2 regions of the Nocardia sp. GP40 genome follow, and region 2 is predicted to be linked to the other one. Evidence: riboswitches for the same ligand, from Rfam matches in the RefSeq annotation. Region 2 holds a riboswitch; the other holds the start of a gene.
What was found. A riboswitch is a leader RNA that binds a small molecule or an ion and turns the genes downstream of it on or off. The one in region 2 is predicted to bind S-adenosylmethionine.

Region 1: linked by a shared signal. The riboswitch ahead of ABH933_RS15405 (ABC transporter substrate-binding protein) and the one ahead of metX (homoserine O-acetyltransferase MetX) in region 2 are both predicted to bind S-adenosylmethionine.

Annotation. Positions count from the first base shown of each region.
Region 1 covers NZ_JBNPVW010000004.1:484,878-489,033, forward strand. The annotation lists gene ABH933_RS15395 (hypothetical protein) at 1-749, shown strand, start outside; gene ABH933_RS15400 (TetR/AcrR family transcriptional regulator) at 759-1,337, opposite strand; SAM riboswitch class I at 1,492-1,594, shown strand; gene ABH933_RS15405 (ABC transporter substrate-binding protein) at 1,606-2,604, shown strand; gene ABH933_RS15410 (ABC transporter substrate-binding protein) at 2,601-4,156, shown strand, end outside.
Region 2 covers NZ_JBNPVW010000005.1:167,727-171,882, forward strand. The annotation lists gene ABH933_RS17235 (NADP-dependent isocitrate dehydrogenase) at 1-981, opposite strand, end outside; SAM riboswitch class IV at 1,289-1,399, shown strand; gene metX (homoserine O-acetyltransferase MetX) at 1,561-2,712, shown strand; gene ABH933_RS17245 (DUF3017 domain-containing protein) at 2,771-3,091, opposite strand; gene ABH933_RS17250 (nucleoside deaminase) at 3,146-3,628, opposite strand; gene ABH933_RS17255 (tRNA (cytidine(34)-2'-O)-methyltransferase) at 3,757-4,156, shown strand, end outside.

The DNA.
Region 1 (4,156 bases), on a different contig from region 2:
GGCTCGGGATCCTGGCCGCGCGACGCGGCGGCGAGCTGCTCGGCTGGGTCGAACTGTCCGGCGGCAGGAGCGAGCGACCAACAGGCGCAGCCGCCCGCGCGGTGGCCGAGCCGGTGTTCGCCTCCCGGTACCTGCGGCGAATTCAGGTGGGGCACTACGATTTCGAGCCCGCGACCGATGCCGAGGAGGGGGTCGTGCGGGCGCTGCTGGCGGGAGCCGCGCGGCAGGCGCGAGCGCTGGGATACCGGGTATTGCAGTGGCACGGTACCGATGTCGGTCCGGAGGGGCGCGCGGCTGCCGAGCTGGGCGCGGTCGCGGTCGGCGAGTACGCGCGGGTGTGGACCGCCGAACCGCGCACCTGGCAGGCCCCGAGCGCGCTGGCGTTCGGCGATCCGGTCGATTGCGTGCTGCACGCCCTGGCCGAATCCACCGAGCCGTCGGGACAGGCGCTGGTGGTGGCGCTGCTGAGTCCCGGCGCCGTGGAGCCGATCGCCAGCGTGGCCACCTCGGTCACCGGCAGCGAGGCGTATATCAATGCGGGGGAGGGCTTTTCGTATCGCGACGTCGAGTCCGACGCGCTGGCGGCGCTGATCGGCGCGGTCATCACCGAGCTGCACGACCAGGTTCCCCAGGCGCTGGTGCTGCGCGTATTCGAGGACGACGACCCGCGCATCCGCGCGGCCCTGGCTACCGCGGGACTGGATCTGACCGCGCGCTGCCGCGACTACGAGCTCGCGCTCGACCCGTAGCCCGGACCCCTACCCGTTCGTCGCGGGCGGTTCGGCCCGCAGGCCCGCGCAGGCGACGGACAGCAGGCGTTCGGCCGCCTCCGGGGCGCTTTCGCAGGCGACGCCGATGCCGCGGCCGAGGCGGATCAGGTCGCGGGGTTCGATATCCGAGCGCACCAGTCCGTCCCGCTGGGCCGGTTCCAGGACCCGGGCCGCGGCCTCGAGCGCCATGGTGTGGCACAGGTGGAAGGTCTCCGAGTTCGGATCCAGCGCGGCCTTGAGCGTGAGCGCCAGCCCCCGCCGGTTCATGATGAACTCCACCTGTGCGGTCATCCACCGCTGTAGCGCGTCCAGCGGTGAGCAGGTCTCGATCAGTTCGTCCGCGCGGCGGCTCAGGTCCTCGATGCTGGATCGGTAGACGGCCTCGAGCAGGGCCTCACGGTGGGGGAAGTGGCGGTACAGCGTGCCGGGGCCGACCCCGGCGCGGCGGGCGATCTCGTCCAGGGGAGCCTCGGGTCCGCAGTCGGTGAACGCCTGACGAGCGCATTCGAGGATGCGCTCGTAATTGCGCCGCGCGTCCGCGCGCATCGGCCGTGTCGGTGCGTTCATGGCGCCCTCCAGGGATCTGCGGAAACGGAGTTCTTCTCCACATGCTAACCCTCCCGGAACGGCGGCGACCGGCGTTCCGGTCGGCGGAGGCAAGCATTCGATTCACCGCGATCGAGAATGCAGACCCCGCACGGTGATTCGCCTAGCGTCGAACTGCCCATCCAGAGCGACCGAGAGACCTGGCTCCACGACGTCGCAGCAACCCGGCCGCCGTGGATGTCCGCGCGCAGGGGTGCTACCGCCAGGACCGATGGAGGTTCGACGAGCCATGAGACCCCTGACAGTATTCCGCGCCCCGCGCGCCCGGCGGGCGGTCGTGCTGACCGCCGCACTCACCACCCTGGCGCTGGTCGCCGGCGCCTGCGGCGCCGGGTCCGAGCCCGGCAACGAGGTGCGCAGCGTGAACGGGCAGAGCTACGACCTGTCGCCGCAACAGAGCACCCGGGTGCGCGCGGACAAGGTCGATTCGATCGCCGCGCAGGTGCCCGCGGCCATCCGCAACCGCGGCACCCTGATCGTCACCGGGTCCGCCGACAGTGGTGCGCCGCTGCGGTTCTACGCCACCGACGACCGCACGGTCATCGGGTCCGAGGTCGATGTCGCCGCTCTCGTCGCCGATATCCTCGGGCTGAAACTCGAGGCGCGGACCGCGGATTGGGCCCAGAACTTCGTGGCGGTCGACTCCGGCGCGGTCGACGCGTTCGTCTCCAATGTCACCGTGACCGAGGAGCGCAAGGAGAAATACGACTTCGCCACCTATCGCCTCGACAACCTGGCCCTCGAGGTGCCCAAGGACAGCACCTGGCGGTACGCCGACCGTAAATCGCTGGCGGGCAGGCGAATCGGAGTCGGCAGCGGCACCAACCAGGAACAGCTGCTGGTGCAGTGGGACCAGCAGAACCGGGCCGAGGGCCTGCCGAAGATCGATATCGCCTACTACCAGAAGACCGCCGACTACTATCTCGCGCTCGCCTCGCACCGCCTGGACGGGATGCTGGGTCCCAACCCGACCGCGACCTATCACGTCGCCACCTCGGGGCAAACGAAGATCGTGGCGACCTTCTCCGGCGCCGGAACCGCGCTGCAGGCTGAGATCGCGGTGCTCACCAGGAAGGACAACGGCCTGATCGGGCCCGTAAATCAGGCGCTGCAGTACGCGATCGCGCACGGGCTGTACCGCAAGGTGCTGGACCGCTGGGGTCTGGGCACCGAGGCCGTGCAGCAGAGCCGCATCAATCCGCCCGGACTGCCGAAGCGGTCGGCATGAGGACGGCGATCGCGCTACTGGGTGTTCTCGCAACGGCATTCGTGCTCTCGGCCTGCGGCACAGGCGCCGGAACCGATGCTCCGGCTGGGCCGCCGCGGCCGGGCGGCACGCTGCGCTACGGCCTGTCGCTCGCGCCGACCTGCTCGGATCCCGCGCAGTCCGGGACCAACCAAACGTTGTATGTGACACGGCAGATCGTCGATTCACTGACCGATCAGGACCCGGCGACCGGGGCGATCGTGCCGTGGCTGGCGCAGAGCTGGCAGGTGAGCCCCGACGCGCGAACCTTCACGTTCCACCTGCGCCCCGGGGTCACCTTCAGCGACGGCACCGCGCTGACCGCAACGTCGGTGCGGAACACCTTCGATGCCATCGTGCACACGCTCACCGGTGCCAAGGCCCCGCTGGCGGCCAGCTACCTGGCCGGTTACACCGGCACGAGCGCGCCGGATCCGCTGACCGCGCAGGTGAGCTTCGACAGCCCCAACGCGCAGTTCCTGCAGGCGGTCTCGACGCCGCAGCTCGGCATCCTCGCCGACGCCACGACCGCGAAGCCGGCCGACCAGCGGTGCGGGGGAGACGACATCGGCAGCGGGCCGTTCAGCTATGCCGCCTACCGCCAGGGCGCCTCGGCCACACTGGTCGAACGCGCCGGATACGCGTGGGGCTCGGCGGTATTCGCGCACCGCGGCGCGGCGTATCTGGACCGGATCGAATTCACCGTCGTCCCGGAATCCGGGGTGCGCACCGGCAGCCTGTCCTCCGGGCAACTCGATGCGGTGAGCGATGCGCTGCCGCAGGACGCACCGCAGATCGAGGCATCCGGGGGCCGGGTCCAGGTCACCTCGAATCCCGGTGTGCCCTTCGGGATTCAGCCCAATCTGACCCGCGGCCCGCTGCGTGATCCCGCGGTGCGCGCGGCGCTGCTGCCCGCGATCAACCGGCAGGAACTGGTCGATACCGTGCTCGGACCGCAGTTCAAGCCCGCCGAAGGGGTGCTGGCCTCGAAAACCCCGGGATACGTGGACCTTTCGAGCCATCTGCACTACGCGCCCGACGCCGCGCGGCAGCTGCTGGACCGGGCGGGCTGGGCGCCCGGCGGGGATGGCATTCGCGTCAAGGACGGTGTGCGCCTGTCGTTCGGCGTGCTGTTCAGCCACGCCTTCGCCGGGAATCAGGCGATCCTGGAGCTGATTCAGCAGCAGTTGCGCACGGTCGGCATCGATATCCGGCTCGAGCCTGCCGCGGACGCGGAATACACCGCGCGGCAGAACAGCAAGGATTTCGATGCGGTCTACTACAACATCACCCGTGCCGACGGCGATATTCTGCGCACCAACTTCGGCCTGGGCGGCCAGAACCTCAATGTGCGCGGGCCGATTCCGGAGCTGGACGATGCGCTGTCCGGTGAACTGCGGACCACGGACCCGGCCGCGCGTGCCCAATTGATCGGCCGGGCACAGCAATCGGTGCTCGGCAACGGCCTGTGGATCCCGACCATCGAGCTGTCTCAGGCCATCGGGGTATCGCACGCGGTATCGGACGTGAAGTT
Region 2 (4,156 bases):
GGTGGAGGTGGGCTTGCCCTGCTGGTGCATCCGGTAGTGCCGAGTCACGGTGCCGTGCGCCGCCTCGGCCTCACAGGTCCGGCCGTCCGGGGTCAGCAGCACCGAGGTCATCAGGCCCAGCGAGCCGAAGCCCTGCGCGACCGTGTCGGACTGCACGTCACCGTCGTAGTTCTTGCACGCCCAGACGTAACCGCCCTCCCACTTGAGCGAGGAGGCGACCATATCGTCGATGAGCCGGTGCTCGTAGGTCAGGCCCGCGGCGTCGAACTGCGGCTTGAACTCCGTCTCGAACACCTCCTGGAAGGTGTCCTTGAACATGCCGTCGTAGGCCTTCAGGATGGTGTTCTTCGTCGACAGATACACCGGGTAGTTCTGCTGCAGGCCGTAGTTCAGCGAGGCCCGCGCGAAGTCCTGGATGGACTTCTTGAAGTTGTACATGCCCATGATGACGCCGCCGTCCTCGGGCATCTTCACGACCTCGTGCTGGATCGGCTCGCTGCCGTCCTCCGGGGTAAAGGTCAGCGTGACGGTGCCGGCCTGGTACACCTTGAAGTCGGTGGCGCGGTACTGGTCACCGAAGGCGTGACGGCCGATGATGATCGGCTTGGTCCAGCCGGGAACCAGGCGCGGAACGTTCGAGATGATGATCGGCGCGCGGAAGATCGTGCCGCCGAGGATGTTGCGGATGGTGCCGTTGGGCGACCGGTACATCTTCTTGAGGCCGAACTCCTCGACGCGCGCCTCGTCCGGGGTGATGGTCGCGCACTTGACGCCCACGCCGTGTTCCTTGATGGCGTTGGCGGCGTCGATGGTCACCTGGTCGTCGGTCTTGTCGCGGTATTCGATACCGAGGTCGTAGTAATCGAGATTCACATCCAGGTACGGGTGAATCAACTTGTCTTTGATGAACTGCCAGATGATCCGGGTCATCTCGTCGCCGTCGAGTTCGACGACAGTGCCTTCAACCTTGATCTTGGACATGGATCTTCGTGTCCTCCTAGGAATGATGCTCCCATTAACTCGGCCAGGTGAACACGCTTGTGAGCGGACCCGGCTGTTCAACAGACAACGTATACGTCCCGTGTTGGCCACGGGACTCCGAGGTGCCAAACAGTACAAGCATACTGGTGCGCTGAGTCTCACGCGCGCCGACCTCCCGGTGAGTGATACCTCCGTCACACCCCCGGTATGCAGGCAATTGCTCGCCCGGCGTTCGCGCCGGGTCCGCGGCGCCGCCATTGCACACCTGCTTTCTCCCTCGCGCCGCGGCCCGCTACCATGGCGGGAAGGTCATGAGCGCCAGCGCCAAGCCCCGGCTCGCTGGCCGGCAACCCTCCTGTCGCGGTGGGGTGCTCCGGGTGATGACCGGGCTCTCGAAGGCCGAGAGCAAGCGCGACCATCAGGAGGGTTTCCGAAATGTGTTGTAGCCGTCCGCTATCCGGACTCCGATAACGCTCACCGGCAGACCTCTGGAAAGAGCCACGACATGAGTAATTCTTTCGCGTCCGTGACCGATTTCGTGGTCCGGCGGACCACGCCGCCCCGCGCGGCGGTGGCACGGTGACCGTGAGCATCGAACGGAGCGCGTCCCGTACCCGGGCAGCACGGCTGCTGCCGCCACCGGATGGGCGGCTGGGCACCATCGGCGTGGGCGATATCCGCCTCGAGAGCGGCGAGGTGATCCCCGGTGTGGAGCTCGCCGTGCAGCGCTGGGGTGAGCTGTCCCCCGCGGCGGACAACATCGTGCTGGTCGAGCACGCGCTGACCGGCGACTCGCATGTGGTCGGCGCGCCCGATGCGCTGCACCCGCTGCCCGGCTGGTGGGACGGCGTGGTGGGGCCCGGCGCACCGCTCGACACCGACGAGTGGTGCGTGATCGCCACCAACGTGCTGGGCGGATGCAAGGGCAGCACCGGCCCGGCGTCCATCACCGCGGACGGGCGGCCCTGGGGAGCCCGGTTCCCCGGCATATCCATCCGCGACCAGGTGAGTGCGGAGGGGGCGCTGTTCGATCTGCTCGGCGTCGACCGGCTCGCCGCGGTGGTCGGCGGGTCGATGGGCGGTATGCGGGTGCTGGAGTGGATGGTCGGGCACCCGGAGCGGGTGGGAGCCGCGCTGGTGCTGGCCGTCGGAGCCCGCGCCACCGCGGACCAGATCGGCACCCAGACAACGCAGATCGCGGCCATTACGGCCGATCCGGACTGGCAGGGTGGCAATTATCACGGCACCGGCCGCACGCCGACGAGCGGTCTGGGCATCGCCCGTCGCATCGCGCACCTGACCTATCGCACCGATTTCGAGCTGGACCACCGCTTCGAGAACCGCGCCCAGGGCGAGGAGAACCCCCGCGACGGCGGCCGCTACGCGGTGCAGAGCTATCTGGACCATCAGGCCGCGAAGCTGACCGCGCGCTTCGACGCGGCCAGCTACGTGCTCCTGACCGACGCCATGAATCGTCACGACGTGGGCCGCGACCGGGGCGGGGTGGCCGCGGCGCTGGCCGCGACCGCGGTGCCCTGCGTGGTCGGCGGTGTCGACTCGGACCGGCTGTATCCGCTGCACACCCAGCAGGAGCTGGCCGATCTGCTCCCCGGATGCCGGCGGCTCGAGATCGTGCGCTCGCGCGACGGGCACGACGGATTCCTGACCGAGACCGAGGCGGTCGGCAAGTTGCTGGTTCAGACGATGGATCTGGCGCGCAACTCGCTGTAGCGGGGTCAGCCGAGGCTCGGCGGGGCACCGGGCCGCAGTGCCTTGGCGCCGTAGTGCCTCAGCCGATGCCGAGGGTGCTGATGGTGACCGCCAGGGCAATGATCGTGCCGCCCAGCACCGCGTAGGCGCCGACGTCGAACGGTCTGCTGCGCACCGCCAGCAACCCGACCCGCGCCTCGGGCAGTACCAGCCGCAGTACCGCCGCGAGCAGCGGTGCGCCGCCGATGAAGAGGGCACCGCGCCGCCATCGGTCCTGCGCCATGAACACCACGGCCACCAGCAGCACCACCGCCACCAGCAGTATCGGCAGCTGGTTGCGCAGTGACCCGAGGAATCCGAGCGGGCGGGTGGGCGGAGTGGTCGCGGGCGCATCGGTCACCCCCAGATTCTCGCATTCACCCGGCGGCGGCGCGGTGGTCAGTCGGCTCGGACGTCAGTCGCCCCGGCTCCGCTCGGCGTGCCGGACGTGCAGCCGGCGAACCTGGTCGGCGAGTTCGGGATCTGGACCCGCGACGGGAATTCCGGGTGCGACCTCGTTGATCGGCAGTGGCCGGACCGGGCCGGACGGCAGCCCGAGTTCGGCGCGCCAGGCGGTCAACTGGGTGGTGGAGCTGGCATAGACGATGCGCCCGAGCCCCACCCAAGCGTGCGCGGCCGAGCACATCGGGCAATGCTCGCCGGAGGTGTAGACGGTCGCCTCGGCGCGCCGATCGGCGGGCAGATTGCCCGCGGCCCAGCGCGCCAACTCGAACTCCGGATGTTGCGTCGCATCACCGCCGCCGACCTCGTTGATGGCCTCGGCGACGATCGCATCGCCTGCCAGGAGCAGCGAGCCGAACGGTTCGTGCCCCAGGTCGAGTGCGCGCGCGGCGAGTTCGACGCAGCGTGCGAGGTAGGTGTGGTCGTCGGCGCTGATCATGGTGCCGATCCTAGGACGGGAGCGCTCGGCGGTGACCAGGCCGACGCCGCAGGACGGCCCGGACCACGCGTAGAGTTCTCGCAGCCGGACGTGACGAGAGGCTGTCTCCTGCTGTGTTGAAGCTGATGTTCTTCGAGCCGCGCATCCCGCCGAACACCGGCAATGCGATCAGGCTGTCCGCGGGGACGGGATGTTCGTTGCATCTGATCGAGCCGCTGGGGTTCGATCTGTCCGAGCCGAAGCTGCGTCGCGCCGGGCTGGACTATCACGACCTCGCCTCGGTGTCGGTGCACGAAAATCTCGCCGCCGCCTGGAAAGCCATTCGCCCGGACCGAGTGTTCGCCTTCACCACCGGCGGCGCCACGCGCAACACCGATATCGTGTACCGCCCCGACGACGTGCTGCTGTTCGGTCCCGAGCCGACAGGGCTGCCACCGGAGGTGCTCGCCGATCCGCACATCACCGACCAGGTGCGGATCCCGATGCTGCCGGGCCGGCGCTCGATGAACCTGTCGAATGCCGCGG